Linked DNA regions of Azoarcus olearius. The protein of the gene in region 3 interacts with the protein of the main gene of each other region in a pairwise test. Links are inferred from orthologs where the notes say so. Each region holds a gene or a part of one and is shown on either strand. Other genes may lie near its edges.

Region 1 (9,983 bases), 1.4 Mb from region 3 along the record:
CGATCGCCGCCAGCCACATCCGCATCCGGCTCCAGTCGCCGAACGCGACAATGTCGGCGACGGCGCCCATGGTGCAGAAGTGGGTGCGGCTGGAGAGCGCGCCGAAGCCGCCACCGAGCATGAAGCCGAGGGCGAGGATGGCCGGGGCCGGGAGCGCCGCCTCCATGACGCCGGGCGGGATCAGCGCGCCTGGTAGCGCGTGGGATCGGCGATGCCGGCCGCGGCGAAGCCCTCGCGGCGCAGCCGGCAGGCGTCGCAGCGGCCGCAGGCGCGGCCGTCGTCGTCGGCCTGGTAGCACGACACCGTGAGGCCGTAATCCACCCCGAGCGCCACCCCGCGACGGATGATGTCGGCCTTCGACAGGTCGATCAGCGGCGCGTGGATCGTGGTCGGATGGCCCTCGACGCCCGCCTTGGTGGCGAGGTTGGCCATGGTCTCGAAGGCCTGGATGAAGGCCGGGCGGCAATCCGGATAGCCGGAATAATCCACCGCGTTGACGCCGACGAAGATGTGGCGCGCGCCCAGCACTTCGGCCCACGCGAGCGCCATCGACAGCATCACGGTGTTGCGCGCCGGTACATAAGTGACCGGAATTCCGCCGGGCGCGGCATCTTCGGGCACGGCGATCGCCGGATCGGTCAGCGCCGAGCCGCCGAACTCGCCGAGGCTGACGCTGGCAACGCGATGTTCGCGGGCGCCGAGCGCGTGGGCGACGCGCCGCGAGGCCGCGAGTTCCGCGGCGTGGCGCTGGCCGTAGGCGACCGACAGGGCATAGGTTTCCAGCCCCATGTCGCGGGCGATGGCGAGGCAGGTCGCCGAGTCGAGTCCGCCCGACAGCAGGACGACGGCGCGCGGGAGATCGGTCATGGCAGTTCCGGAGCAGGCTGGCGCACGGTCAGCGGCCGCGCGCGTCGTTCCACAGTATCTTGTGCAACTGTAGTTGAAAGCGGACCGGCAGGCGGTCGCGGACGATCCAATCGGCGAGCTGCGCCGGGTCCAGCGTGCCGGCGACCGGTGACAGCAGCACCGGACAGCGCGCGGCGAGGTCGTGGTCCGCGATCATCGCGCGCGCCCAGTCGTAATCGGCTTGGTCGGCGAGCACGATCTTGAGTTCGTCGCTTGCCCGCAGCAGCGGGATGTTCTCCAGCCGGTTGCGCGCCACCTCGGCCGAGCCGGGTGCTTTCAGGTCCATCACGCGCGAAACGCGGGGGTCGACCCCACCGATATCGAGCGCGCCACTGGTTTCCAGCGACACCGAGTAGCCGGCATCGCACAGTGCCGTAAGCAGCGCGAGACAGTACTTCTGCGCCAGCGGCTCGCCGCCGGTGACGCAGACGTGCCGCAGTCCGAGCGCGGCGACATCGTCCAGGACGTCGCTCAGCGCGCGCGCTTCGCCGCCGGTGAAGGCGTAGGCGGTATCGCACCAGCTGCAGCGCAGCGGGCAGCCGGTGAGGCGGACGAAGGTGGTCGGCAGGCCGACGCGGGTCGATTCGCCCTGGATGGAGGCGAAGATTTCCGTCAGCCGCAGCTTCACCGGCTGGCGGACTACTTCGGTCATGGCGGCTTCCTCAGCGCTTGCCGAGACGTTGCTTGGCCGCCTGCGCGGCGTTGCTGCTCGGGTAGCGTTCCACCAGCGACTGCAGCGTGCGCTGGGCGGTCTTGGCGTCGCCCATGGCCTGCTGGCTGTTGGCGAGGCCGAGCATCGCATCCGGCGCGGCACTGTCGTTGGGCCACTTGCCCAGCACGGCATTGAAATGCGTGGTCGCGGACGCGACTTCCTTGGCCTGCAGCGCCGCGTTGCCGGCCCAGAAATGGGCGCTGGGCGCAAAGCTGCCCGCCGGATGCTTGGCGAGGAAGGCTTCGAACGCGGTCAGCGCATCGCGGTGCTTGCCGCCCTTGAGCAGGTTCAGCGCGGCTTCGTATTCGGTGGATTCGGCAACCGGATCGGCGGCAGGGGCTGCGCTTTCGGCCGCCACCGGCGCGGTCTCGAGCTTGCGCAGGCGGTTGTCGAGGTCGACGTAGAAGTCGCGCTGGCGTTGCTTGAGCGATTCGACTTCGTTCATCAGCACTTCGATCTGGCCGCGCAGGCGGGCGACTTCACCGCGCAACTGCTCGTTCTGGTTGGCGAGGTCGAGCTGGCTGCCCTGGCTGGCGTTGATGCGGTTTTCCAGATCCTGTCGCATCTCGTAGATTTGGCGGCGCGCTTCGTTGTCGTCGAACAGGCCCGCGTGGGCGGGCCCGGCCGAAGACAGTGCGAGAAGCGCCGCCAGCGGCAGGAGGCGCTTCATCAGAACTCGCCCGAGTACAGCATGTCGCCGCGGCGGTTCTGGGCAAAGCAGGCTTCCGAGCTTTCGGTGCAGCGCGGCTTTTCTTCGCCGAGGCTGACGGACTCGATCTGCGCTTCCTTGGCGCCCAGCAGCAGCAGGGCCTGCTTGACGGCGTCGGCGCGCTTCTGGCCCAGCGCCAGGTTGTATTCGCGGCTGCCGCGCTCGTCGGCGTTGCCCTGGACCAGCATCTTCATCTGCGGGTTCTGGGCGAGGAAGCGGCCGTGGGCTTCGACCAGCGGCTTGGCGTCGGCCTTGATCACATAGCTGTCGAAGTCGAAGAACACATTGCGCTTGGACAGGATGTTGTTCGGGTCGGTCAGCGCGGCGATGCCGGAGCCGGACGGGGTGTTGGCGGTCACGGTGGCCACGCCGGCGCCGGAGCGGTCGGTGACGGCAGCGCCGGAGGTCGCTTCGGGACCGGTGCTGGAGCACGCAGCCAGAACGGCGGACAGCAGAGCGGGCAGGACAAGCTTCTTCATGGATGTTTCTCCAAGTCGTTTTTTAGGGGGACAGCAGCGTTATTGCTTTTGCAAGGGGCCCCAGGCGGGTTCCCGTACATCGGCGGCCTGCACCGAAAGGCGTTGCTTGACCCGGCCATCGGACGACACCGCCGCAAGCACACCCCGGCCACCGGCATCGGTGGCGTAGAGGATCATGCGGCCGTTAGGTGCGAAGCTGGGCGATTCGTCACGCGCCGAATCGGTGAGGATCGTGGTTTGCCGGGTGGTGAGGTCCTGGACCGCCACCTGGAAGCGACCGTTGTTGCGGGTGATGAAGGCAAGCAGCCGGCCGTCCGCCGAGGGGCGGGCGGTCACGTTGTAGGTGCCGTCGAAAGTCACCCGCTGGGCGGCGCCGCCCGCGGTCGGAATGCGGTAGATCTGCGGGCTGCCGCCGCGATCGGAAGTGAAATAGATCCACTGGCCGTCGGGCGACCAGGCCGGCTCGGTGTCGATGCCGGAGGAGCTTGCCAGGCGGCGCACGCCGGAGCCGTCGGCATTGAGCACGTAGAGCTGCGACAGGCCGTCCTTGGTGAGCACCACCGAGAGCTGCTGGCCGTCGGGCGACCAGGCCGGCGCCGAGTTGGAACCCTTGAAGTTGGCCACCACCTGGCGCTGGCCGGTGGCGAGCGTGTGTACATAGATGATCGGCTTCTTGGCCTCGAACGAGACGTAGGCGAGGCGACCGCCGTCCGGCGACCACGCCGGCGAGATGATCGGCTCGCGCGAAACCAGCGCGGCCTGGGCATTCATGCCGTCGGCGTCGGCCACCTGCAGTTCGTAGCGTGGCCCGGTCTTGACCACGTAGGCGATGCGGGTGGCGAAGTAGCCGGGCAGGCCGGTGAGCTTTTCATAGACGAAATCGGCGATGCGGTGCGCGGTGATGCGGTTCTGGGCCGCCGTCATGCGCAGCGCGAGGGCGCCGAGTTCGGTCTGCTTCTGGGTGTCGAACAGGCGGAAGCGGATTTCGTAGCGGCCGTCGCCCTGCGGAAACACGCTGGCGGCCAGGGCCGCGTCGGCGCCGCGGCTGCGCAGGCTGCCGAGATCGGGAATCTGTCCTTCAGGCAGCGGGAGCGGCCCGATGTCGACCAGGCTGAACAGGCCGCTGCGTTCGAGGTCGGCGCGCACGATGTCCGACACGCTGCGCGGCAGGCTGGCCTCGTTCTCGAATACCGGAATGATGACCGGGAAGCGCGAAGCGCCCGCGCCGGTGATCTCGATCGACAGTTGCGCCTGCGCGGAGAAGGACAGCAAGGCCAGTGCGGCGGCGGCGAGGAGCAGACGGAGTTGGGCGAAAGTCTTCATTTCGTGACGTGGTGCACAAGCAGTGGATTATAGCCGTGTGACCGCATCATTCTTCCAGCGGCCGGAACTTCAGTTCCAGGGTTCGTTCGAAAAGTTCCCCTTTGTCGGGTAGCGGCAGCGGGCTCGAACGGCGGATGGCGCGCTCGATGGCCTCGTCCAGCGCGGGAATGCCGGACGAGCGCTTCAGCCGCACGTTCAGGACTTCGCCCGACGGCAACTGGTCGACCTCGAACACGGCCTCCGGGTTGCCGGACAGGCCGGGTGGGCGCAGCAGGTTGCCGCGCACCTTGGTGCGGATCGCGTTGATGTAGCCCTCGGTGGCCGCCTTGTTGCGGGCCGACGCAGCCCGCGCGGCGTCGGCGCGCATCATCTTGTCGAGCTCGGCCCTTTCGGTTTCGCGCTCGAGCAGCTTGTCCATGTAGTTGTCCTTGGGCGGCTCCACCGGCTTCTTCGGCTCGGGTTTCGGCGGTTCCGGCTTTTTCGGCTCTGGCTTGGGCGGCTCCGGCTTCTTCGGTTCCGGTTTCGGCGGCTCGGGCTTCTTCGGCTCGGGCTTGGGCGGTTCCGGCTTTTTCTCCGGCGCCTTGGTGGCGATCTCGGGCTTGGCCGCCGCCTTCGGCGGTTCGGGCTTGGGCTCGGGCTTCGGTTCCGGGCGCGGCGGCGGCGGCTTGGGCGGCTCCGGCTTGGGTTCGGGCTCGGGCCGGACGTCTACCGGCTCGGGCGCGCGGCTGGGTGGCGGCGCGGCCAGCTCGACCTCGAGCGAGGCCGGCGGCTCGCTCTGCCAGCGGATGCCGAAGAACAGGAACAGCGCCAGCCCGATGTGGACCGCAAAGGTCAGCGCGAGCGAAGCCCACTTGCCCGGATGTTCGTGGGGAAGTGCGCGTTCGTTCATCGACCGGCGGCGCCCGACTGGGTCTGCAGGCTGATCTTCTTCACCCCCAACTGGCGCGCGGCTTCGAGGATGTCGATGACGTCCTGGTAGGGCAGGCTCTTGTTGGCGGCCACCAGGAAGGGTTGCTCCGGGTTGGCGGCCAGCGCTTCCTTGACCACGCGCTGGAATTCAATGCTGGACACCGGGCGCGAGGCAGCATTGCTGGTCTTGCGGATCGCGATCGCGTTGCGCTTTTCCAGCTCGATCACGATGGCCTCGGCGGGCGGCGCCGAGATCGGTCCGGCGGACGGCACGTCGATGTTGCCCGGCTGCACCATCGGCGCGGTGACCATGAAGATGACGAGCAGGACCAGCATCACGTCGATGTAGGGCACGACGTTGATCTGGTTCATCAGGCGGCGTTGGCGCATGGCTGAGTCCCCGCCGCCTTAGCGCAGGTTGCGCTGCAGGATGTTGGAGAACTCTTCCATGAAGCTCTCGAAGCGGATGCCGATGCGGTCGATGTCGTGCGCGAAGCGGTTGTAGGCGACCACCGCGGGGATCGCCGCGAACAGGCCGATCGCGGTCGCCACCAGCGCTTCGGCAATGCCGGGGGCAACCTGGGTGAGGGTGGCGGTGCCGACATTCGACAGGCCGCGGAAGGCATTCATGATCCCCCACACGGTGCCGAACAGGCCGATGTAGGGCGATACCGAGCCGACCGATGCGAGGAAGGCGAGGTGGGCTTCGAGGTCGTCCACCTCGCGCTGGAAGGTGGCGCGCATGGCACGGCGGGCGCCGTCGATGGTGGCGCCGTGGTCGTGGCTCTTGGCCCGCAGCTTGTTGTATTCGCGGTAGCCGGATTCGAAGATGCGTTCCATGCCGCCGGTGTGGTGGCGCGCCGCGGAGGCGGACTGGAACAGCGCGTTGAGGTCGCCGCCGCTCCAGAAGTCGCGTTCGAATTCGGTGGTCTTGCTGCGCGCCGCGCGGATCTGAAACCACTTGCGGAAGATCCAGTACCAGGACATCACGGACAGGCCGGCCAGCATGGCCATGACGAGCTGGACGAGGACGCTGGCCTGGGTGATCAGGCTGATGATGGAAAGGTCGTGGGAGACAGTCATGCTGGTTGGGGCGGTTCGGGTTGGGGGGAAGGCAGGACGTGTTCGAATTGTTCGCGGATCTCGGCGGGCATCGCCACCGGGCGGTTGCGCACCAGGTCCACGCAGGCGATCACCACGCGGGCGTCGAACAGGCATACGCCGTTGCGCAGCACCTGCTGACGGAACGCAAGGCTTGCGCGGCCCAGGGTCTCAATGACGGACCTCAGCTCTAACGCATCATCGAGCAAGGCGGGTGACATGTATTCGGCGTGCACCGACTTGACCACGAAGACCAGGCCGCGCTCGGCGCGCAGGCGCTGTTGTTCGAAACCGAGCGCGCGCAGCCATTCGGTGCGGGCGCGTTCGCAGTAGCGCAGGTAGTTGGCGTAGTAGACGATGCCGGCGGCGTCGGTGTCCTCGTAATAGACGCGGAGCGGGAGGACGAAGGCGTCGCCTGCGGGCTCTGGGCGGGAGCGGGTTTGCATCGCAGCATTTTACCGGGGTCCGCGCCGATGCGTCAGGTCGGTCGGTCCGAAACGCGTCCGAAGGCAACGATTCCTTACACCCCGAAGTGGGCGCAAGCCCTTTGCTGGCGCCCCTTGGCGCATCATCGGCTGGCGGTGGAAGTGCTATCCTTGCCCATCCCCTTATTCAGTGCCCCTCTCTTTCGCGGGGCGAAAAACAGCGTGGCGCTTCCTTTCTTCGGCAAGAAAACTCCCCCGGCGACGCCGGACCGGGCTGCGCCCGGCGGCGGAGATGTGCCGAAGGCGCCGCAGCCGGCGCCGACGGAGCTTTCCAGTCTCGATTTCTCGCGGGGCGACGCCAACCGTGCGTTGGCGCAGTTCGCCGGCATGGTGGAAGTCCAGGAGGTCGAGACCGGCATCGGCGCGGTGTTCGAGGAAGCGGCGGTGCTGTATGCCAATGGCGCCGACGCCGAGGCGGAGAAGGTGCTGGTCGCGGTGCTCGACGAACCGGGCAGCGTCACCGGCGAAGGGCTGTGGATGATGCTGCTCGACCTCTACCGCCTTACCGGCCAGCGGCAGAAGTTCGAGTCGCGCGTGCTCGACTACGCCACCCGCTTCGAACGCTCTCCGCCGCCCTGGTACGACCTTTCCGCCGGCGAGCGCCGGCGAAGCGACAGCGTGCCGCTGGTGACGCTGTCCGGTGCCCTCAACGCGCAGTCGGCGGCCCAGTTCCAGCAGATCGGCATCATCGGCCGCAAGAGCGGCGCGGTGCGGATCGATCTTGCACGCGTGCGCGGGGCGGATGATGCCGGCTGCGCGTTGCTGCGCCAGGTGTTTGCCCAGCTGGCGGCGGATCGCGTCAAGGTGTCGCTGCTCAACGGCGGCGGCCTTGCCGATACGTTGTCGGCGCAGATCGAAGCGGGTCGCGCCGAGCAGCGCGACACCTGGCTGCTCGTGCTCGAACTGCTGCAGTACACCGCCGATTGCGAGCGCTTCGAGCAGCTCGCGATCGACTACGCGGTGACGTTCGAGGAGTCGCCGCCGTCGTGGGAGAAGAAGGCGTCCGCGGCGGCGGCCGCGCCGGTTGCCGAACCGAGCGCGCCGCTCGTCGGCGCCAAGGGTGAGTTCGTGCTCGATGGCGAGCTGGGCGGCGCCTCCAACGACATCCTGCGCAAACTCGCCGCGCATGCGGCGGAGCGCAAGTCGGTGGTGGTCGAATGCAGCCGGCTGCGCCGTATCGATTTCGTCTGCGCCGGCACGCTGTTCAACATCATCGCCACGCTGCAGGCCCAGGGCAGGGTGGTCGAGCTTCGCGGCGTCAATGCGATGGTCGGCGCGCTGCTGCGCGTCATGAGCGTGGATCAGGTCGCGCAGGTTACCCTGCGCGCATAAGGCTGCGGCCTCTTCCTTGCGGGAATCGGACATGGAACAGTATCACGGCACCACCATCCTCTCGGTGCGCCGCGGCAACAGCGTCGCGCTCGGTGGCGACGGGCAGGTCACGCTCGGCAACATCGTCGTCAAGGCGTCGGCGCGCAAGGTGCGCACGCTCTACCAGGGCCAGATCCTGGCCGGCTTCGCGGGCGGTACGGCCGATGCCTTCACGCTGTTCGAACGCTTCGAGGCCAAGCTCGACAAGCACCAGGGCAACCTGCTGCGCAGCGCGGTGGAACTCGCCAAGGACTGGCGCACCGACCGCATGCTGCGCCGGCTCGAAGCCATGCTGGCGGTGGCCGACCGCGAGCATTCGCTGATTATCACCGGCAATGGCGACGTGCTGGAGCCCGAGCAGGGCATCGTCGCCATCGGTAGCGGCGGGGCCTATGCCCAGTCGGCCGCGCGGGCATTGATCGAAAACACCGAGCTGTCGCCGCGCGACGTGATCGCCAAGTCGCTCGCCATCGCCGGCGACCTCTGCATCTACACCAACCAGTGCCACACGATCGAAGTGCTGGACTGAGCGCGCCGTCGTAACCCGTTTCGAGCGAACCGCCATGACCCAGATGACCCCGCCGGAGATCGTCTCCGAACTCGACAAGCACATCGTCGGCCAGGCCCGCGCCAAGAAGGCCGTGGCGATCGCGCTGCGCAACCGCTGGCGCCGTGCGCGCATCGACGAGCCGCTGCGCAGCGAGATCACGCCCAAGAACATCCTGATGATCGGCCCCACCGGGGTCGGCAAGACCGAGATTGCCCGCCGCCTGGCACGGCTCGCCAACGCGCCCTTCATCAAGGTCGAGGCCACCAAGTTCACCGAAGTGGGTTACGTCGGGCGCGACGTGGACACCATCATCCGCGACCTCGTCGAAATCGCGATCAAGGATGGCCGCGAGCGGGCGATGCGTGTGGTGCGCGACCGTGCCCTCGACGCTGCCGAGGACCGCGTGCTCGATGCGCTGCTGCCGCCGGCCCGCCCGGTCGGGTTCTCCGAACCGGCCCAGCCGCAGGATTCCGCCACGCGGCAGAAATTCCGCAAGAAGCTGCGCGAAGGCGAGCTGGACGACAAGGAAGTGGAGATCGAGGTCGCAAGTGCGCCGATGCAGGCCGAAATCTTCGCCCCGCCCGGCATGGAAGAGCTGACGCAGCAGATTCAGGGCATGTTCCAGAACCTGGGCAACAGCCGAAAGAAACTGCGCAAGCTGCCGATCCGCGAGGCACTCAAGCTGCTGGCCGATGAGGAAGCGGCGCGCCTGATCAACGACGAGGAAGTGAAGACCGAAGCGTTGCGGGCGGTGGAGCAGAACGGCATCGTCTTTCTCGACGAGGTCGACAAGATCGCCGCCCGGGCCGACGCCCACGGGGCCGACGTGTCGCGCCAGGGCGTGCAGCGCGACCTGCTGCCGCTGGTGGAAGGCACCACGATCTCGACCAAGTACGGCATGATCAAGACCGATCACATCCTGTTCATCGCCAGTGGCGCCTTCCATCTCTCCAAGCCGAGCGACCTGATCCCGGAGCTGCAGGGGCGCTTCCCGATCCGCGTGGAGCTGGAGTCGCTGTCGGTGGAAGACTTCGAGCGCATCCTGACCAGCACCGATGCCTGCCTGACGCGCCAGTACGAGGCCCTGCTGGCCACCGACGGCGTGACCCTGAGCTTCACGCCCGAGGGCATCCGGCGGCTGGCCGAGATTGCTTACCAGGTCAACGAGAAGACCGAGAACATCGGCGCGCGCCGGCTCTACACGGTGATGGAGAAACTGCTCGAAGAGGTCTCCTTCGAGGCCGGCAAGGTCGGCGTCGACAAGCTCACGGTCGATGCGGCCTACGTGGACACCCGTCTCGAAGTCCTCGCGCAGCGCGAGGATCTCGCGCGCTACGTGCTCTGAGTTTCGCCCGCCTTTCCGGCCCTTCTTCCCGTGCCCGCCCCGGCCCGTAGCGGCGCGATCCGTTGCGGGGCCGGGGTGCGGCCGCCATTCATG
Region 2 (10,137 bases), 300 kb from region 3 along the record:
GACCGCGCCGCGGCGCGGGAGCGGCTGGACATCGCCCCTGAACGCAAGGTCGTCGCCCTGCTGCCGGGCAGCCGCCAGTCCGAAGTGCGCAATCTCGGCGAACTCTTCATCGAAACCGCGGCGATGCTCGCCCAGCGCCATCCCGACGTGCTCTTCCTGGTCCCGTTGGCCACGCGCGAGACGCGCGAGTTGTTCAGCGCGGCGCTTGCGCGCAACAAGGGCGACGAATTGCCGCTGCGCATGCTGTTCGGCCACGCCGTCGATGCGATGACCGCGGCGGACGCGGTGCTCGTCGCAAGCGGCACGGCCTCGCTGGAGGCGGCGCTGCTCAAGCGGCCGATGGTGATCACCTACCGCATGGGCAAGTGGCAGTACCGGCTGATGAAGCGCATGGCCTATCTGCCCTGGATCGGCTTGCCCAACATCCTGTGCAGGGAAGGGCTGGTGCCGGAACTCGTGCAGGACGACGCGACGCCGCCGAAGCTGGCGGACGCGCTGGAACGCTGGCTCGTCGATCCCGCCGCCTGCGCTGCATTGACCGAACGCTTCACCGCACTCCATCACAGCCTGCGGCAAAACACCGCCGAAAAGGCCGCCGCAGCCGTCCTGCCGTATCTATCGAGTAGCGCATCGTGCCAGCCAGTCAGCGTCTCCGCCTGATCTGCGGTGTCGACGAGGCGGGCCGCGGCCCGCTATGCGGCCCGGTGGTCGCCGCGGCGGTCATCCTCGACCCCGCGCGCCCGATCGACGGCCTGGCCGACTCCAAGAAGCTCACCGAACGCGCGCGCGATCGCCTCGCGCCCTTGATCCGCGAGCGGGCGCTGGCCTGGGCCGTGGCCGAGGCCAGCGTCGAGGAAATCGACCGCCTCAACATCCTCCACGCCACCATGCTCGCCATGCAGCGCGCGGTCAGCGCGCTGTCGGTGCTGCCCGGCGAGGTCCTGATCGACGGCAACCGCTGCCCCACGCTGGCGGTACCGGCTCGCGCGGTAGTGGGCGGGGACGCCAGCGAACCTGCGATCTCCGCCGCGTCCATCCTCGCCAAGACGGTCCGCGACGCCGGCATGAAGGCATTGCACGAGCAGTACCCGCACTACGGCCTGGCCGACCACAAGGGCTACCCGACGGCGGGCCATCTCGCCGCGCTCCGCCGCCACGGCATTGCGGACTTCTATCGCCGCAGCTTTGGCCCGGTGCGCGAACTGCTGCAGAACCCGCCCCTGTGGGTCGAGGAAGAAAGCGCATGACCTTCCACCACCTCATGCTTTTCCTGCATCTGCTCGGCGTCACCGTATGGGTGGGCGGCATGGCTTTCGCGTGGGGCTGCCTGCGGCCCGCCGCCATGGCGCTGCCTCCCGCGCAACGGCTGGCCTTGTGGGCCGCGGTACTGCGAACCTTCTTCGCCCTGGTGTGGGCCGCGATCGGGCTGATCCTGCTGTCCGGCGTCTCGATGCTGCTGGAAGTGGGCATGGCGGGTGCGCCGAAGGCCTGGCACCTGATGGCGCTGACCGGCGCGGTGATGATCGCGGTGTTTGTGTCGATCTGGTTCGGCCCCTGGCGCGCCCTGCGCGCGGCGGTCGCACGCGAAGACTGGGCGCAGGGTGCGATCGCCATGCAACGCATCCGCGCACGCGTTGCCTTCAATCTCGCGCTCGGCATCGCCACCATCGCGCTGGCCACACTCGGCCTCGGCTGGTAGGCGCACGCAGGCATGAAATCGATCACCTCGCGCGACAATCCGGCGGTCAAGCACCTGCACGGACTCGCCCATAACGCGCGTGACCGCCGCAAGGCGGGCGAAACCCTGTTCGATGGCCCCCATCTGATCGGCGCGGCACTCGACGCAGGCTGGCCCCTGAAGCGCCTGGTAGTCTCCGAGAGCGGCTACGCCCGCGCGGAAATCCGCAGCCTGCTCGAACGCGCACCGGCCACCATTCCCGCGCTCAAGCTCGACGACAGCCTCGTCGCGCATGTCAGTCCGGTCGATACGCCCACCGGCATCCTTGCGGTTGCGGATATCCCGCCCGCGGCGCCCGCACCGGCCGCCGGTGCTTCGCTGGTGGTGCTCGACGGCGTGCAAGATCCGGGCAACCTCGGCACCATCCTGCGCACTGCGGCCGCGGCGGGCGTGGAAGATGTCGTCCTGACCGGCGGCTGCGCGCAGCCTTGGTCACCGCGCACACTGCGGGCCGGCATGGGCGCGCATTTCCACCTGCGTATCCACGAATGCACCGACCTGGCCGGGCTTCTTGCCACTTACCCGGGGGCGGTGCTTGCGACCGCGCTCGACGCGCGGGCGAAGTCGCTTTACGAAACCGATCTGCGCGGCCCGGTCGCATGGCTGTTCGGGGCCGAAGGGCAGGGCCTGAGCGAAGCGGCGAAGGCGCTCGCAACCGGTACCGTGCTGATTCCGATGGCGGCGGGGATCGAATCCCTCAACGTCGCGGCGGCGGCCGCAGTGTGCCTGTTCGAACAGCGCCGCCAGCGCGCTGCGCGAGGCTGATCCTCAGCCCGGCAGCACCAGCCGGCCGGCAACCGCCGCCGCATCGCGATCCGGCTGGTGAGGCAGCACGCCGAGCAGTGGCGCGGTGATCCCGGCTCGCAGCGCGGCAAGGTTTTCATCCCTGCGCAGCATCTCCGGTGCAATCTCGTTGGCGATCCATCCGGCCAGCGGCAAGCCGCGCGCGGCGATCGCTTCGACCGTCAGCAGGGCATGGTTGATGCAGCCCAGGCGCAGACCGACCACCAGGATCACCGGCAACCCGAGCTGCACCGCGAGGTCGGCCGTGTCGTAACCCTGCGCGAGCGGCACGCGAAAGCCGCCCACGCCTTCGACGAACACACAGTCCGCGAGCGCGCGAAGCTGCGCAAAGGCGTCGATCATCACCGCGGGATTCAAGGTCACGCCTTCCTCGGCCGCAGCGATGTGCGGCGCGACCGGGCTGCGCAGGCAGTAGGGATTGAGCAGCGCGAGGCCGGGGTCGAAGCTGCCCGCCGCACGCAGGCGCGCGGCGTCCTCATTCACCCATTCACCGGCCACCCGCTCCGCGCCGGCGGCAACCGGCTTCATCCCCACGGTGCGCAAGCCCTTTGCACGGGCGGCGTGGATCAGCGCACAGGTGGCGAAGGTCTTGCCGACTTCGGTATCGGTGCCGGTAACGAACCAGGCGTTGGCGTGAGCGGAAGCAGTCATGGGCGGAACAGCGCGAGCAGGATGAGATCGTAGGTGGCGGGCAGGCGGCCGTCGGCGTCGCGGTAGGCCTCGTAGGCGTGCTCCAGCCGCCGCCACGCGCTGCGGCCAAGCGGGGCACGGCGACGATCGCCGGGCACGGTCTGCGCGCCGACCGCCTTGATGTTATGCAGCAGCGTGCGCAAGTCGGGCGCGTGCGCCTGCAGATCAGCGCTTTCGCACGCAAGCACAGCCAGGCCCGCCCCCCGCGCCGCGGCGCACCACACCGCGGCGTCGTGCATGTCGAGCACATGGGCGGCACCATCCACTTCGGCGAAAGCCGCCCGCAACTCGTACAGGGTGCGCGGACCCAGCGTCGCAATCCAGCCTGCGCCACCGGGCCGCAGCACCCGCGCGCACTCGGCCAGCACCCGCGCCGGCGTACACCACTGCATCGCCAGGCTCGACCACAGCGCGTCCGCACAGCCGGTGGCCAGCGGGAGCGCCTCGATATCCGCGCACACCGGCGCAACCGCCCCGGCAACCCGCCTCATCCGCTGCAGCATCGCCGGCGCAAAGTCCACGCCGATCCGGCTGGCGGCGGGGCACAACGCCGCGAGCGCAGCCGCGCCGTAGCCCGTGCCGCAGCCGGCGTCGATCACGCGCGTAGCACCGTCGGCAGGCGGATGACGGTGTGCCAGCACGGCCAAGCGGTCGCAGGCTGCGCGCTGGATGTCCGCGGCGCGATCGTACCCGTCGGCCGCGCGGTCGAACGCGCGCCTGACCGCCGCTTTGCGTGCCGTGGGTTCAAGCATCGCCAAGCGCCCCCAGCAGGGCGACGAAGCGCTCGGGATCGGACAAGAAAGGCGCGTGGCCGCTGTCGGCGAAAACCTCCAGGCGCGCGTGCGGCAAGGCTTCAGCCAACCAGTGCGCGGCGTCGAGCGGCATCAGGGCGTCGCCGTCGCCGTGGACCAGCAGGGTCGGCGCGGTAATGCGGCCAGCCAGCGCGCGCAGGTCGGTCGAAACCAGCACGTCGAGCGCGGCCGCGAGCGCTGCGGCGTCTCCCGCCTCCAACGCATCCGCCGCGACGGCGGTGGCGCCCAGCGCCTGCAGCACCGGCTTGCGCCTTGCCTCGCCCTGCACCTGCAGGCTCAGGAAACGCCGTAGCGTCGGCGCGGGCGACGCGCGAAACCCTTCAACGAAGGCGGTCACCGTGGCGGCATCCAGCGCGGCCCCCCAGCCGGGCGCGGCGACGAAGCAGGGCGTTGCACCCACCAGCAGCAACCGTCTTACCTTGTGCGGATGGCGCAGCGCCAGCGTCATCGCCAGTTGCGCCCCGAGCGACCAGCCGCACACCAGCGCGTCATCCGGCAAGCCGCCGGCGATCGCATCGGCCCATGCAGGCAGCGCTCCCGTCGTGACTTCACTGCCGAGGTGACAGGGCAGGGGCGGGGCGGATACGGCGAAGCGCTCCCGCAGCGCCGGTGCGAGCCCGTCCCAGACCGCCGGCGTCATGCCCCAGCCGTGCAGCAGCACCAGCGGCGGCAGGCTGGACATCCCGATCTCAACCATGCGCGGCGTGCTCCAGGCGGTTCAGCGTCCGCGCAAGGCGAAGCACGTCGGCTTCGGTATGGGCAGCGGTCAGCGACACCCGCAGGCGGGCACTGCCTGCCGGAACCGTGGGCGGACGAATCGCGGGCACCCACAACCCTTCATCCCACAGCGCGCGGGCGACCGCCAGGGCTTCCTCGTTGCCACCGATGCGGATCGGCTGGATCGGCGTGCGCGAGGGCAGGCGCTGCCAGCGGCTCAGCGTCAGTTCTGCGCCAAAGCGTTCGATGAGGCCGGCGAGATGCGTGCGACGGTCGTCGGCGGCCTCGATCAGGTCAAGGCTGACCAGCAGCGCTTCCGCCAGCGCCGGCGGTGCGCCGGTCGTGAAGATGTAGGTGCGCGCCTTCTGCAACAGCCATTCCACGAGTTCGCCGTGACCGGCGGCAAACGCGCCGGAAACGCCCGCGGCCTTGCCCAGCGTGCCGACGTAGATCAGCCGCCAGTGCTGCAACCCCGCGTCCGCCAGGGCACCGCGCCCCTGCGGCCCCAGCACGCCGAAGCCGTGCGCGTCATCCACCATCAGCCAGGCGTCGTGGCGCTCGGCGAGTTCGAGCAGATCGGCGAGCGGTGCCACGTCGCCGTCCATGCTGAACACGGCATCGGTGACGATGAGCTTGCGGGCCGCGCTGCTGCCGGCGAGCTGACGTGCCAGCACCGCCAGATCGCCGTGCGGGTAGCGGTGCATGTCGCCACGCGACAGCAGCACGCCATCGACCAGCGAAGCGTGGTTGAGACGGTCTGCGAACACCGCGTCCCCCCGCCCCACGAGCGCCGGGACGATGCCGGCGTTGGCCATGTAGCCGGTGGAAAAATAGAGCGCGCGCTCGGCGCCGACGAAGGCCGCCAGGCGGTGCTCCAGCGCGTCGTGCACTGCATAGTGGCCGCTGACGAGGTGCGATGCGCCCGAGCCCGCGCCCCACCGGCTGCTCGCCTGCGCCAGCGCCGTCGCCAGGGCGGGTTCGGCGGCGAGGCCAAGGTAGTCGTTGGAACAGAAGGCGAGCATCTCCCGTCCGTCGACCAGGGCGCGCGGCGCGCAGGGCACGGCGTTGCTGCGGCGCACCCGCCGCAGGCCCTGGCCGGCAAGCGCGGAGAGGTCGGTGCGCAGGCGGTCCAGCAGGGCGGACATCAGCGCAGCGCCCGCTCTAGCGCGGCGGCCGCGCCGTCGACGAGGTGACGCAGTTCGTCCTCGCCCAGCACGTAGGGCGGCATGAAGTAGACCGTGTTGCCGATCGGCCGCAGCAGCAGGCCATGGTCCAGCGCCGCGGCGAAGAAGCGGCGCGCAAACTCGCCCGCACCGAGCGTGCCGGTATCGACATCGAAGGCCAGGATCATCCCCTGCTGGCGCAGGTGACGGACCGCCGGATGGTTGGCGAAACGCTCGTCCGCCTGTCGCCGCATGCGCTCGGCGCGGCCCCGGTTCTCGGCCACGACGTCGTCCTCGCGGAAGATGTCCAGCGTTGCCAGCGCGGCGCGGCAGGCCAGCGGATTACCCGTGTAGGAGTGCGAATGCAGGAAGGCGCGCGTGCTGCTGTCGTCGTAGAACGCGGCGTAGATATCGTCGCTGGAGAGCACCAGCGACAGCGGCAGATAGCCGCCCGAAATGCCTTTGGAGAGGCAGATGAAATCCGGCCAGCCCGCCGCGTCATCCGCCGCGACCTGCTCCCACGCGAAGAAGGTGCCGGTGCGCCCGCAGCCCACGGCGATCTCGTCGGCAATCAGGTGCACCCGGTAGCGGTCGCACAGCGCACGGGCCTGGCGCAGGTACTCGGCGTCGTACATCACCATGCCGGAGGCCCCCTGCACCAGCGGCTCCACGATCAGTGCGGCGGTTTCGGCGTGGTGCTCGGCCAGGTGCGCTTCCAGCGCTTGCGCCGCGCGCCGGGCCAGGCTGGATGCCGATTCGCCCGCCACCGCCAGGCGGATGTCGGGCGTGGGCACGGTCGCGCCCGGCCGCACCAGCGGCGCATAGGCGTCGCGGAACAAGGCCACATCGGTCACGGCCAGCGCGCCGGCGGTTTCGCCGTGATAGCTGCCGGCGAGGCTGATGAAACGGTTCTTGCCGGCTTCGCCCCGATTGCGCCAGTAATGCACGCTCATCTTCAGCGCGATCTCGGTCGCCGAGGCGCCGTCGGAAGCATAGAAGGCGTGGCCCAGACGGTGGCCGGTCAGCGCGGCCAGCCGTTCGGCCAGTTCTACCGCGGGCGGATGGGTGAAGCCGGCCAGCATCACGTGCTCCAGCGTTTCCAGCTGTTCGCGCAGCGCGGCGTTGATGCGGCGGTTGCAGTGTCCGAAGAGATTGACCCACCACGAGCTGATGCCGTCGAGCAGGCGGCGTCCGTCGGCGTCGATCAGCCAGGCGCCTTCACCGCGGACGATGGGCACCAGCGGCAGCGTTTCGTGGTGCTTCATCTGGGTGCACGGGTGCCAGACTGCGGCGAGCGAGCGCTGCAGAAGGTCGGAACTGGACTGGAAGGGCATCGGATGCAGGGTCTGGGGCAGGGCGAAACCGGCCAATGGTGCGCAATCGGGAAGGGGCTGTCAAACCGCCGACTTTGCTAACATCGCCCCATCCATCCAGATTTCCTTCCGTCCATGATCTTCGTCATCTCGCCCGCCAAGGCGCTCGACTACGAGACGCCGCCTGTCACCGCACGCTTCACCACGCCGGACTTCCTCGACGACGCCGCCGAACTCATCGACATCCTGCGCACCTGCACGCCGGCCGACATCGCCGGCCTGATGAGCCTCTCCGACAAGCTCGCCAGCCTCAACGTTGCGCGTTATGCGACCTGGTCACGCCCGTTTGCGCCGGACAACGCCAAGCAGGCCATCCTTGCCTTCAACGGCGACGTCTACGAGGGTCTTGCCGCCACCACGCTGGGCGAGGACGGTCTGGCCTGGGCGCAGGATCATCTGCGCATCCTGTCCGGGCTGTATGGTGTGTTGCGTCCGCTCGACCTGATGCAGCCCTATCGGCTGGAGATGGGCACGCGACTCTCCAACCCCCGCGGCAAGGACCTCTACGCCTTCTGGGGCGAACGCATCACCACCGAACTCAATCGCCTGCTCGATCTCGAGCGCGCCGCTGGCCGCGAAGCGGTGCTGGTGAATCTGGCCTCCGAGGAGTACTTCAAGTCGGTCAAGCCCAAGCTGCTCAAGGGCCGCCTGGTGACCCCGACCTTCGAAGACTGGAAGGACGGCCGCTACAAGATCATCAGCTTCTACGCCAAGCGCGCGCGGGGCCTGATGAGCCGCTACGCGATCGAGCGGCAACTGGACGAGGTCGAGGACCTGAAGGCATTCGACAGCGACGGCTACACCTTTGTGGCCGAAGCGTCGGACGAGCACAGCTGGGTATTCCGCCGGCGGCAGAACTGAGCGCGGGCGGGGGACGGGGGGGCGGCACCATGAAGATCAGTTCCAATTTCGACGCCGGCGCGATCGAGGTCGTCAGCCTGGCCGACCCGCAGGACATTCGCCTGCGCCTGCGCGCGGACAACGCCGCGGCCTTCTGCCAGTGGTTCCATTTCCGGCTTCAGGATGCGGCGGGCACGCCGGTCCGGCTGGTGTTCGAGAACGCCGATCGCGCCGCGTATCCGGACGGCTGGACCGATTACCGCTGCGTGGCGTCCTACGATCGCCGCAACTGGTTCCGCATTCCCACCACGCATTACCAGGACGGCCGCCTCGTCGTCGAGCACACGCCCGAGCGCAACAGCATCTACTACGCGTATTTCGAGCCCTACTCGTACGAGCGCCATCTCGACCTGATCGCCTGGGCCGACGCCTCGCCGTTTGCCGAATGTCGTAGCCTCGGCGCCACGGTGGAAGAACGCGACCTCGACCTCGTCACGGTGGGGCGCGCACTACCCGGGCGCCCCGTGGTGTGGATCGTCGGCCGCCAGCACCCCGGCGAAACGATGGCCGAGTGGTTCATCGAAGGCCTGCTCGAACGCCTGCTGGACGCGGCCGACCCCGTGGCACGCCGGCTGCGCGAGCACGCCACCTTCCACATCGTGCCCAATGCGAATCCGGACGGCGCGGTCCATGGCAACCTGCGCACCAATGCCGCGGGGCGCAACCTCAACCGCGAATGGCTGGCCCCGGACGAAACCAGCAGCCCCGAGGTGTTCCATCTGCGCGCGGCGATGGAAGCGAGCGGCTGCGACCTGTTCCTGGACATCCATGGCGACGAGGCGCTGCCCTACGTGTTCTTCTCCACCGCCGAGGAGGTACCGGGCTTCACCGCTGCCACCGCAGCCCGGCAGGCCGCCTTCGTCGAGGCTTTCGCCGCCGCCAGCCCGGACTTCCAACGGCAGCACGGCTACCAGCCCGGCCGTTTCGGCGAGGAATTGCTGACCCTGGCAAGCAAGTGGGTGGCGCATCGCTTCGGCTGCGTCTCGCTGACGCTGGAAATGCCGTTCAAGGACAACGCCAACCTGCCGGATGGACTGGTCGGCTGGAACGGTGCGCGCAGCAAGCGGCTCGGCGCCGCGATGCTCAACGCCATCCTCCGCCATGTCGGCGGCTGAAGGGGCGGGCCTCAGCGCTCCAGGCGGGCGAGGATGCCGGTGGCGCAGGCCACGCCCGAGCGCACGGCCGTTTCCAGCGTGGCCGGATAGGGCGACTCGACGTAATCGCCCGCAAGCCACAGGCCGGGCAGCGGGGTACGGATGTCGGGTCGAAAAAGGCCCGGCCGGCACGCGAAGGTGGCCCGCTTCTCGACGATCACCTGCGACCAGCTCAGCGCCGGCAGACGGCGGCCAAGCGCGGTTTCCAGCTGGCGGTGGGTTGCAAGGATCAGTTCGTCGCGGGGCATCGCCTCGTGCGGGCCGCTGGCACTGATGACGCAGGCCAGCAGACCTTCGCGCCCGCCAAGCTGGCCGCGGTCGAACGCCCACTGCGCGGGACCGCCCGCCAGGCCGATCATCGCCTCGGGCAGACGCACGCCTTCGCCGAACGCGAGATAGACGGTGACGATGGGCTCGTGCGGCAAGGCCTCGATCTGCGCCGCCAGCCGCTCGCACGCGCCGGTGGAGGCCAGCAGCGCGGCGGCGTGGTAGGGCGCGGTCGCCACCACCACCTGGCTCCACGGGCGCCGCCCGGGGTCGCCTTCCAGCATGAAGCCCGCGTCGCCAGGCGTGATCGCGTCGATCGCGTTGCCGGTACGCAGCGTGCCGCGCCGGGTGGCGAGAAAGCGCGCCGCAGGAACCGGGAACAGCTCCGACAGATCGACCCGCGGGATCAGCAGCTCGCTTGCCGCGGCGCCAGAGGCAAGGCTGTCACGCAGTACCGCGGCGAACACCCGCGCGGAAGCGGATTCGGCCGGCGTGTTGAGCGCGGCTACGCACAGCGGC
Region 3 (10,118 bases):
CTGCGCGGGACGTCGCTTCCGCGCGCCTGGACGACACGCCAGTCGTCGGTGCTGACATAACGCGGTTTGAGCAGATCCGGACTGATGTTGCCGCCGATGCGCACGTCGTTGAACACAAACTGCTCGATGATTTCGCCGCGCTCGTCCAGCAGACGGGATTTCAGCAACAGGCCCGACTGGACCTCGGCCCACAGCGCATGGCCGTAGCGGAGATCATCCTTGGGTTCCAGAAGGATGGCCTGCGCCTCGAGACCCGCAATCCGATGCACCTCGCCCTTGCGGATCCGGTAGCTTTCCCCCAGGTTCGAGAACGACGAAGGCAGACGGGCCGGAAATGCACGCCGACCACCGGGGCGATCGATGATCACGGTCTTCTGGTCCGGCAACACGCAGCGGACCTCGCCACTGTTGCGGATGACCTCGCGCGGGCTGCCGTCGAGCACTTCCAGTCGTTCGTACTCGCCGGAGGAATCCACCCGATGGGCGATTCTCGACGTTTCGAAGTGCTTGCCGGACTGGTAAACGAAGGTGCCGACGTAGTTCAGCCGCTGCCCAGCCGAGGCGATCCTGTTCAGCCAGCCGAGCGGGTCGGAAGGCGCCTCGGCCTGAGCCGCCCCCGGGAGCAGGGCCAGACAAAGCCCCGCCGCCGCAAACCATCGTTTCATTGTCCTGCGCCCTGCTGGGTCTCGGTGACCGTCCTGACATACTGAACGGCGCCGGGAATCGGACCGCCGGCCGTCATGGACTGGTGAGCGAACACGTATTCCCGATGCGCCTCTCCCTGGGAGACCGGCGCCCGCGTCACCGTTGCCGGCACCGCGGTGCCGACGGGGGCGCTTGCCATGCGTTGCATCTGCAGCGGCGCGGAAGCGTCGCCGCGGGCGGAGTGCAGGTTGGCGGCGACCCAGCCTACCGCTGCAACCCCCATGACCGAAGCCGCCAGCGGCAGCGCGACGCGCCAGCCGCCACGGGACCGCGCGGCGGCAAGACGCGGCGCAAGCACAACCGGCTCGGCATCGACCCGAGCCATGACCTTGTCGACAAAATCGGGCGCCCCGTGGTAATCGCCTCTCAATACATCTCCGATGAGGCAATAGGCGTCCCATTCCTTGCGCAGCGCGCTGTCGCTACGCAAGCCGTTCAGCGTGGGAGCCACGGCATGTTCATCGAGAACGCCGTCGAGCAAAGCCGAGAGTTTTTCCTTCATTCCTGCCACCTACCAACGTTTGTCCGGCGCCGTGTCGAGCAGCGGGCGCAACCGTTCTGCAATCGCTTCGCGGGCACGGAAGATCCGCGACCGCACCGTCCCTATCGGGCAATCCATGATGTTGGCGATCTCTTCGTAGCTCAGCCCCTCGAACTCGCGCAGCATGATCGCCGTCCGCAATTCTTCGGGAAGCCCCGCCATCGCCGCGTCGACCGTTTCCCCGATCTGCTGCGTCATCATCAAGCGCTCCGGCGTGTTGATGTCGCGCAGCTGATCCCCGTCCTCGAAAGTTTCAGCTTCCTCCGAGTCGAACCCCGTGGAGGTCGGCGCACGCCGCCCCTGGGACACGAGGTAATTCTTCGCCGTGTTGATTCCGATGCGGTAGAGCCAGGTGTAGAAGGCGCTGTCCCCGCGAAAGGAACCGAGCGCACGGTAGGCCTTGATGAAGGTCTCCTGCGCCACGTCCTCGACCTCGGCCGGATCACGGATCAGCCTCGAAAGCAGCCGATGCAGCTTGCGCTGGTATTTGGAAACCAACAAGCCGAAGGCCTGCTTGTCGCCACGCTGCACGCGTTCGACAAGTTGCTGATCGATTTCGCGATCGCTCATGAGATGGTCGTTCTGCTTGAGTAAGGAAACAAAAGCGCCCAAGTATAAGCGACCGCCTGTCCGCCCGCCAAAGTCGAAGATACGTGGAAAGACCGAAACAACTTGAATTAGTTCAGACGCCAACAGGGACTTTCCGCCCGCGGCGGCAGACCGCGCTGCGGACGGAGGCGCCAACGTCATGCTATATTCCGCCCCTTCCCCTCGCGCCAGACCGACATCTTGTTAAATCAATACGATGTTCTCATTCTCGGCAGTGGCACCGCCGGGCAATCCCTCGCACTCCGCCTCGCCGACAAGCTCAAGGTCGCGCTGGTCACGAAACGGGAACTGAGCGACAGCGCAAGTGCCTGGGCGCAAGGCGGAATCGCCGCGGTGCTGGACACCGCCGACAGCATCGAAGCACACATCCAGGACACCTTCACCGCCGGCGCCTACCTGTGCGACCCGGTCGCCACCCGTTTCGTGGTGGAAAACGGCCGCCGTGCGATCGAGTGGCTGATTGGCCGCGGCGTGCCTTTCACACGCGAAGACCAGTCCGAGCTCGGCTACCACCTCACCCGCGAAGGCGGCCATTCCCACCGCCGCATCATCCATGCCGCCGACGCGACCGGCGCCGCCGTGCAAGCCACGCTCAGCGAGGAGGTCCGGCGCCATCCGAACATCCACATCTTCGAGCACCACATCGCGGTCGACCTGATCATCGGCGACAAGGTCGGGCGTCCCGGAGAGGGCTGCCTCGGCGCCTACGTGCTGGACATCAAGGCCGACCGAGTAGTCACCTTCGGCGCCCCCAACACCGTGCTGGCCACCGGCGGAACCGGCAAGGTCTATCTGTACACGACCAATCCCGACGTGGCGACCGGCGACGGCATCGCGATGGCCTGGCGCGCGGGCTGCCGCGTCGCCAACATGGAATTCATCCAGTTCCACCCCACCTGCCTCTATCACCCACAGGCCAAGTCCTTCCTGATTTCGGAAGCGGTTCGTGGCGAGGGCGGATTGCTCAAGCTGCCGGATGGCACACGCTTCATGCCGGAACACGACGAGCGCGCCGAACTCGCGCCGCGCGACGTCGTTGCCCGGGCGATCGACTTCGAGATGAAGAAGCACGGCGTGGACTGCGTCTATCTCGACATCAGCCACAAGCCGGCCGACTGGCTGCGCGGACACTTCCCCAACATCCACGCGCGCTGCCTGGAACTGGGAATCGACATCACCCGCCAGCCGATTCCGGTCGTCCCTGCGGCGCACTACACCTGCGGCGGCATCGTGACCGACCTGTCCGCGCGAACCGATGTTGCGGGCCTGTACGCGGTCGGCGAATCCGCCTGCAGCGGCCTGCACGGCGCGAACCGGCTGGCGAGCAACTCACTGCTCGAATGCCTGGTGTTCGGCGAGGCCGCAGCCCAGGACATCCTGGCGAAAACGGCCACGGCACCGCTCACCCTCCCGGACTGGGATGAAAGCCGCGTTACGGACGCCGACGAAGAAGTGGTGATTTCCCACAACTGGGCGGAATTGCGGCGCGCAATGTGGGACTACGTGGGCATCGTGCGCACCACCAAACGGCTGCAGCGTGCCCAGCACCGGATCCGCCTGCTGACCAACGAAATCAACGAGTTCTACTCGAACTTCCGCGTCTCGAACAATCTGATCGAACTGCGCAATCTCGTCGTCACCGCCGACCTGATCGTCCGCTGCGCGCTGAAGCGCAAGGAAAGCCGCGGCCTTCATTACTCGCGCGACTATCCGGACCCCGCCGACCGCATCCGCAGCACCGTGCTGCGCCCTCCCCGCTTCAAGGGCTGAGCACGCCCACCGCAGCGCGGTGTTTCAACCACAACCGGAATAGCCGCCACTGCCCCGGCGCCAGGTTGGCGGGCACCAGCATCAGGCGCATTCCCCCGGCCGGGGAGCCGGACGGGGCGACCGACTCCAGGCGTAGCCATGCCACCCAGCCGAAATCGACGGCCTGGCCGGCAACGCGGAAATGATGGTCGGCCTGGCTGCCGCGCCCCACGGTGACGCCGCCATCTCCCAACAGGTGGATCTTCAATCCGTGCTTGCCGCGTTCACCATGGAGCGCATGCCAGCCCGACCCGAGCAGCACCGCGCCGCAAACCGCGACCCCGAATGCGCTTTGCAGCAACCAAGCCCCAGCCTGATGCCCAAGAAAAAGCGCCAGTGCCGCGATGCCATGCATCGCAAACACTGACGCCTCGATTCCGCGGGAAGACTTCAGTTCCAGCGCGAGCGGATATCGCATGGCCCTGCCATGCTCCGTATGGTCAAACCCGGCGGAACACGAGGGTACCGTTGGTACCGCCGAAGCCGAAGTTGTTCTTGATGGCAACGTCGATCTTCATCGGCCGCGCTTCGTTGGCGCAGTAGTCGAGATCGCACTCGGGATCCTGCTCGAAGATGTTGATCGTCGGCGGCGAGATCTGGTGATGGACGGCGAGGACCGTGAATACCGACTCAAGTCCGCCCGCGCCGCCCAGCAGGTGGCCGGTCATCGACTTGGTGGAATTGACCACAAGCTTCTTGGCCGCGTCGACACCGAACGCAAGCTTGATCGCGTCGGTTTCGTTCTTGTCCCCGAGGGGCGTAGAAGTGCCGTGCGCGTTAAGGTACTGCACCTCATCCACGTTGACGCCCGCGTTCTTCATGGCGTTGACCATGCTGCGGCGCGGCCCGTCGGTATCCGGCGCGGTCATGTGGAAAGCGTCGCCGCTCATGCCGAAACCGGCCAGTTCCGCGTAGATGCGCGCACCGCGCTTTACCGCGTGCTCGTACTCTTCCAGCACGAGGACACCGGCGCCTTCGCCGAGCACGAAACCGTCACGCCCCTTGTCCCACGGACGGCTGGCGGTGGCCGGGTCGTCGTTGCGGGTGGAAAGCGCCTTGGCGGACGAGAAACCGCCGATCGCGAGCGAGGTGACGGTCGATTCGGCACCGCCGCACACCATCACGTCGGCGTCGCCATACTCGATCATCCGCGCACTGGTGCCGATGGCGTGCAAGCCCGTGGTGCACGCGGTGACAACCGCGATGTTGGGCCCCTTCAGACCAAACATGATCGACAGGTTGCCCGAGATCATGTTGATGATGGTGCCCGGAATGAAGAACGGAGAAATCTTGCGCGGCCCGCCCGCAAGATAATCGTCGTGGGTTTCCTCGATCATCGGCAGACCGCCGATGCCCGAGCCGATGTTCACGCCGATGCGCTCAGCGTTGGCTTCGGTGACTTCAATGCCGGAATCACGGATCGCCTGAATCCCGGCCGCCATGCCGTAGTGGATGAACACATCCATGCGGCGGGCTTCCTTGGGCGACAGGTAGGCCGAAACGTCGAAATCCTTGACTTCGCCAGCGATGCGGGCAGCAAACGCCGAGGCATCGAAACGAGTGATCGGCCCGATGCCGCTCTTGCCGGCAAGCAGGTTTTCCCAAGCAACGGGAACAGTATTGCCGACCGGCGAGACGAGTCCCAGACCGGTGACGACGACTCTACGACGCGACACAGGCAACTCCGTAATAAATCGAGGCGGAGAGGTTGGAATCGATCCGGATTTCGACGAGGCGAAATCCGGATGAAAAGCGGAATTACTTCTTCAGATGGGCGTTGACGTAGTCGATCGCCTGCTGGACGGTGGTGATCTTCTCGGCCTCTTCGTCCGGGATCTCGCACTCGAACTCTTCTTCCAGCGCCATAACCAGTTCCACGGTGTCCAGCGAATCCGCGCCCAGATCGTCCACGAACGAAGACTCGTTCTTGATCTCCGATTCGTTCACGCCAAGTTGCTCAGCGACGATCTTCTTGACGCGCTGTTCGATGTTCTCCATGAACAAACTCCTTCCCTGAAAGATGCAGGTATGTAAGAAAAAAAGCCGGCGTATTCTACCAAAAAGCACCGCTGCCGCTATCGCGGCGAACGGTCATGACATATACATGCCGCCGTTGACATGCAAAGTAGTGCCAGTGACGTAGGCCGCTGCAGGCGAGGCCAGGAAGGCCACGGCAGCAGCGATTTCCTCCGGGCGACCAAGGCGGCCGAGCGCGATGCTTCCCAGCAGCGCGTCGCGCGCCGAGTCGGGCAGCGCCCGGGTCATGTCGGTGTCGATGAAGCCCGGGGCGACGCAGTTGACGGTGATGTTGCGGCTGCCCAGCTCACGCGCGAGGGCGCGGCTCATGCCCGCCACGCCCGCCTTGGCCGCCGCGTAGTTGGCCTGGCCGGCATTGCCGGCGCTGCCCACCACGGAGGTGATGTTGATGATGCGGCCGGTGCGCGCCTTCATCATGCCGCGCATGACCAGCCGGGACATCCGGAACACCGCCTTCAGGTTGGTGTCGATGACCGCGTCCCACTCGTCGTCCTTCATCCGCATCGCGAGATTGTCACGAGTGATGCCGGCGTTGTTCACCAGGATGCCGACCGCGCCAAAACGCTTCTCGACTTCCGCAATCAGGCCTTCACAGGCAGCAACGTCGGTGACGTCGAGCGCCAGACCGGCGCCCTTGAAACCCGCCTCCGCCAAGGCGTTGTCGATGTCCGCCGCACCCGCTTCAGAGGTGGCGGTGCCGACCACGACGGCGCCGAGCCGGGCCAGTTCCATCGCTACCGCGCGACCGATCCCGCGCGAGGCGCCGGTAACCAGCGCGATCTGTCCTTCCAGCGAAAAACTCATTCTTACCTCACTGCCGCAATCGATTGTTCCAGACTCGCGGCGTCGTGTGCCGAGCCGCCTTCGATGTCCTTCGCGATGCGCTTGGTCATGCCGGCGAGCACCTTGCCGGGCCCGCATTCGACGACGTGGGTCATTCCGCGACGAGCCATTTCCTGCACGGATTCGATCCAGCGCACCGGCGAAAACGCCTGCCGCACCAGCGCGTCACGGATACGGTCCGGCTCCGCGTACACCGCAACATCGACGTTGTTCAGCACGTCGATCTCGGGGGTGCCGATTTCGAGACCTGCCAGACGCTCCGCCAACCGCTCCGCGGCCGGCTTCATCAAGGCACAGTGGAACGGGGCCGAAACCGGCAGCAGCACCGCGCGCTTTGCGCCCTTGCCCTTGGCGACCTCGATGGCACGCTCGACGGCAGCCTTGGCCCCGGCGATGACGATCTGCCCCGGCGCATTCAGGTTGGCCGCCTCGACGACCTCGCCTTGCGCCGCTTCGGCACACGCCTCCCGCACTGCGTCCGCCTCCAGCCCGAGCAGGGCGGCCATCGCGCCCTCGCCCGCCGGCACCGCTTCCTGCATGGCCTGAGCGCGCAACCGCACCAGCGGCACGGCGTCGGCAAACGGCAGTGCGCCAGCAGCCACCAGCGCCGCATACTCGCCGAGGCTGTGACCGGCGACGATCGCCGGTTTGGGACCGCCGGCCGCAAGCCAGGCGCGATACACCGCCACGCCGGCAGTCAGCATCAGAGGCTGCGTATTCACCGTGAGCGCCAGGCGCTCCGCCGGTCCTTCGCACACCATCTGCCACAAATCTTCACCCAGCGCCGCAGAGGCCTCGGCAAAAGTGTCGCGGATCACCGCGGATTCGCCATACGCGTCCATCATCGCGACGGACTGCGAACCCTGGCCTGGAAAAACCAGCGCAAAAGCCATCATCTCTCCAAGGTCTATCGGAAGAAATCAGAAGTCGATCAGGGCTGCGCCCCAGGTGAACCCGCCGCCTACACCCTCGACCACGACGCGCTGCCCGGGGCGGATACGGCCATCCCGCACCGCGAGATCGAGTGCAAGCGGAATCGATGCCGCCGAGGTGTTGCCATGGCGATCCACCGTGGCCACGACCTTCTCCATCGACAGGCCCAGGCGCTTCGCCGTGGCCTGGATGATGCGGATGTTCGCCTGGTGGGGAATCAGCCAGTCCACGCTGTCCGCCGCCACGCCTGCCGCGTCGAGCACCTCGTGCGCGACGTCGCCGAGCACTTTCACGGCAAACTTGAACACCGCCTGACCGTCCATGCGCAAAAAGGGGTCGCCTACCACCTGCCCGGTAGCCACGTTGCCGGGAACACAGAGAATTGGATGGTGGCTACCATCGGCGTGGAGCGCGGTCGTCAGCACGCCGGGCCGCTCAGAGGCTTCGAGCACCACCGCGCCGGCGCCGTCTCCGAACAGCACGCAGGTAGCGCGATCGGTCCAGTCGAGAATGCGGGAGAAAACTTCCGCCCCGACGACGAGCGCGCGCTTGTGACTGCCCGAACGGATGAATTTCTCAGCGATGCTCAGTGCGTAGACAAAGCCGCTGCACACGGCCTGCACATCGAATGCCGCACCGTTGTTGCCGATGCCCAGCTTGGACTGCAGCAGCGTGGCGGTGCTGGGAAAGATGTAATCGGGCGTCGAGGTCGCCACGATGATGAGGTCGATGTCGTTGGCCGCACAGCCCGCCGCTTCAATTGCGCGCTGCGCCGCGACGAGCGCGAGATCGCTGGAGCCCACGTCGGGCGGCGCGAGATAGCGGGTGCGGATGCCGGTTCTCGATACCACCCAATCGTCGGAGGTGTCGATGCCACGGGCGACGAGATCGTCGTTGCTCACCGGATTGCCGGGGAGATAACTGCCTGTCCCGGCGATACGTGCGTGGATCATGCGGCCTCCTGGCTCATCGCGGACATCCTCTCCTCGATACGTTCGATCAAACGGTTCGCGGCTGCATCGGCAGCACGGCCGAGCGCCTGCTCGAAGGCGAATGCGTCCGCCGAACCATGACTTTTCACCACCACGCCGCGCAAACCGAGCAGCGACGCGCCGTTGTAGCGGCGGTGATCGACCCGCCGCTTGAACCGCCCCAGTGCCGGAAGCGCCACAATCGCCATCAGCTTCGTCAGCAGATTGCGGCTGAACTCTTCGCGCAGGAACGTTGCCAGCATCTGCGCCAAGCCCTCGGAGGTCTTCAGCGCCACGTTGCCGACGAAGCCGTCGCACACGACCACATCCACACCCCCGGTGTAGATCTGGTCGCCCTCGACATTGCCCTTGAAGTTGAGCCCGCTGGTGCGCAGCAGTTCGCCGGCCTGCTTGACGACCTCGTTGCCCTTGATCGCCTCTTCGCCGATGTTGAGCAGACCGACGGTGGGACGATCGATGTGCTCCACGGCCGAAACCAGCATGGCCCCCATGATGCCGAACTGGAGCAGATGCTCGGGCGAGCAATCCACGTTTGCACCCAGGTCGAGCACGTAGGTACGTCCATCGCGACTGGGCAGCACGGTGGCGATCGCAGGGCGATCGATGCCGGGCAAGGTCTTGAGCACGAAGCGGGAAATCGCCATCAGCGCACCGGTGTTACCGGCGGAAACGGCCGCGGTGGCCTCACCGGACTTCACCAGGTCGATCGCCACCCGCATCGACGAGTCTTTCTTGTTCCGCATGGCGGTCGCTGGCGCTTCGTCCATGCCGACCACCTCGGTTGCGGGCTGCAGGCGCAGGCGCTCACCGAACTCCTTCGCCACCGGCGCAATCAGGGGCGCCAGAACCTCTTCACGACCGACCGCGATCGCCCGTGCGTCGGCGTGGCTGCGCAGAAACGCAAACACCGCAGGCACGGTGACGACCGGGCCGTGATCGCCACCCATGCAATCGACTGCAACGGTGACACTCATCGGCTTCTCGCGTGATTCACAAGCTGGGGATAAAAAAGGCGGCGCGAGCGCCACGCGCTCCGCGCCGCCTCCGGTTCAGGAAGCAGGCTTATTCGCCTTTTGCCTTGACGACCTTCTTGCCGCGGTAGAAACCGTTGGGGCTGATGTGGTGCCGCAGGTGCACTTCACCCGTGGTCGGCTCGACGGCCAGCGACGGGGCGGTCAGGAAATCGTGCGCACGGTGCATGCCACGCTTCGAGGGAGACTTCTTGTTCTGCTGGACTGCCATGAAAAACTCCTAATTCACACGTACTACGATGTTTCGTTCAAGCCTTGCCGCCACCGCGCAGCCCGGCCAGGACCGCAAACGGAGAAGCCTTGCCGTCTGCACCCTCTTGACCGGCGGGCCCACAGCTTTCATGCCGCGGCGCGATGGGCAATGCCAACAGAATCTCGTCTTCGACCAAGCCCACGACATCCAGCCCGGATTCGACCTCGATGGCGTCGACCTCGTCGTCCTCCAGCTCCTCGTCGGGAATTTCTTCCCCACTGCGGAAAGGCTGCAAGACTCTATCCACTGCAAGCGCCCAGGACATCCCTTCAAGACACCGCTGACAACGCAGTTCCAGGCAGCCTTTGACAATCAACTGCAAACGCGGCTTTCCCTGCTTGTCGAGCGATCCGGCGATGCGGTAT

The links.
Region 1: the proteins of acpP (region 3) and ybgC interact in binary tests that used the Escherichia coli proteins (3 or more experiments, as listed by UniProt). The link is inferred for Azoarcus olearius from one-to-one orthologs.
Region 2: the proteins of acpP (region 3) and dqs_RS10040 interact in binary tests that used the Escherichia coli proteins (3 or more experiments, as listed by UniProt). The link is inferred for Azoarcus olearius from one-to-one orthologs.

Annotation. Positions count from the first base shown.
Region 1 is NZ_CP016210.1:447,355-457,337, forward strand. The notes cover bases 4,852-7,696. They hold ybgC (tol-pal system-associated acyl-CoA thioesterase), read right to left. Parts: upstream 6,586-7,696; coding sequence 6,118-6,585; downstream 4,852-6,117. Other genes in these bases: dqs_RS02115 (energy transducer TonB), read right to left, coding at 4,852-5,018; dqs_RS02120 (ExbD/TolR family protein), read right to left, coding at 5,015-5,428; tolQ (protein TolQ), read right to left, coding at 5,447-6,121; dqs_RS02135 (STAS domain-containing protein), read left to right, coding at 6,787-7,696. Also shown: dqs_RS02085 (YeeE/YedE family protein), read right to left, coding at 1-166; 7-cyano-7-deazaguanine synthase QueC, read right to left, coding at 181-867; 7-carboxy-7-deazaguanine synthase QueE, read right to left, coding at 896-1,558; tol-pal system protein YbgF, read right to left, coding at 1,569-2,288; peptidoglycan-associated lipoprotein Pal, read right to left, coding at 2,288-2,806; Tol-Pal system beta propeller repeat protein TolB, read right to left, coding at 2,846-4,129; more of dqs_RS02115, read right to left, coding at 4,176-4,851; more of dqs_RS02135, read left to right, coding at 7,697-7,956; ATP-dependent protease subunit HslV, read left to right, coding at 7,988-8,524; ATP-dependent protease ATPase subunit HslU, read left to right, coding at 8,559-9,890.
Region 2 is NZ_CP016210.1:2,168,721-2,178,857, reverse strand. The notes cover bases 2,860-5,858. They hold dqs_RS10040 (alpha/beta fold hydrolase), read right to left. Parts: upstream 4,742-5,858; coding sequence 3,977-4,741; downstream 2,860-3,976. Other genes in these bases: bioF (8-amino-7-oxononanoate synthase), read right to left, coding at 4,734-5,858; dqs_RS10045 (methyltransferase domain-containing protein), read right to left, coding at 3,190-3,984; bioD (dethiobiotin synthase), read right to left, coding at 2,860-3,193. Also shown: lpxB (lipid-A-disaccharide synthase), read left to right, coding at 1-660; rnhB (ribonuclease HII), read left to right, coding at 633-1,247; dqs_RS10060 (CopD family protein), read left to right, coding at 1,244-1,699; dqs_RS10055 (TrmH family RNA methyltransferase), read left to right, coding at 1,712-2,503; more of bioD, read right to left, coding at 2,507-2,859; more of bioF, read right to left, coding at 5,859-5,906; bioA (adenosylmethionine--8-amino-7-oxononanoate transaminase), read right to left, coding at 5,906-7,258; peroxide stress protein YaaA, read left to right, coding at 7,373-8,158; dqs_RS10020 (M14 family metallopeptidase), read left to right, coding at 8,188-9,312; hydroxysqualene dehydroxylase HpnE, read right to left, coding at 9,324-10,137. UniProt on the Escherichia coli protein: The physiological role of BioH is to remove the methyl group introduced by BioC when the pimeloyl moiety is complete. It allows to synthesize pimeloyl-ACP via the fatty acid synthetic pathway through the hydrolysis of the ester bonds of pimeloyl-ACP esters.
Region 3 is NZ_CP016210.1:1,867,027-1,877,144, reverse strand. The notes cover bases 4,043-7,022. They hold acpP (acyl carrier protein), read right to left. Parts: upstream 5,663-7,022; coding sequence 5,423-5,662; downstream 4,043-5,422. Other genes in these bases: fabD (ACP S-malonyltransferase), read right to left, coding at 6,508-7,022; fabG (3-oxoacyl-ACP reductase FabG), read right to left, coding at 5,756-6,505; fabF (beta-ketoacyl-ACP synthase II), read right to left, coding at 4,105-5,340; dqs_RS08625 (protein YgfX), read right to left, coding at 4,043-4,082. In the rest of the region: dqs_RS08645 (MucB/RseB C-terminal domain-containing protein), read right to left, coding at 1-665; dqs_RS08640 (sigma-E factor negative regulatory protein), read right to left, coding at 662-1,207; RNA polymerase sigma factor RpoE, read right to left, coding at 1,217-1,816; nadB (L-aspartate oxidase), read left to right, coding at 2,036-3,625; more of dqs_RS08625, read right to left, coding at 3,615-4,042; more of fabD, read right to left, coding at 7,023-7,437; dqs_RS08600 (beta-ketoacyl-ACP synthase III), read right to left, coding at 7,465-8,430; phosphate acyltransferase PlsX, read right to left, coding at 8,427-9,443; rpmF (50S ribosomal protein L32), read right to left, coding at 9,532-9,711; dqs_RS08585 (YceD family protein), read right to left, coding at 9,749-10,118. UniProt on the Escherichia coli protein: Carrier of the growing fatty acid chain in fatty acid biosynthesis.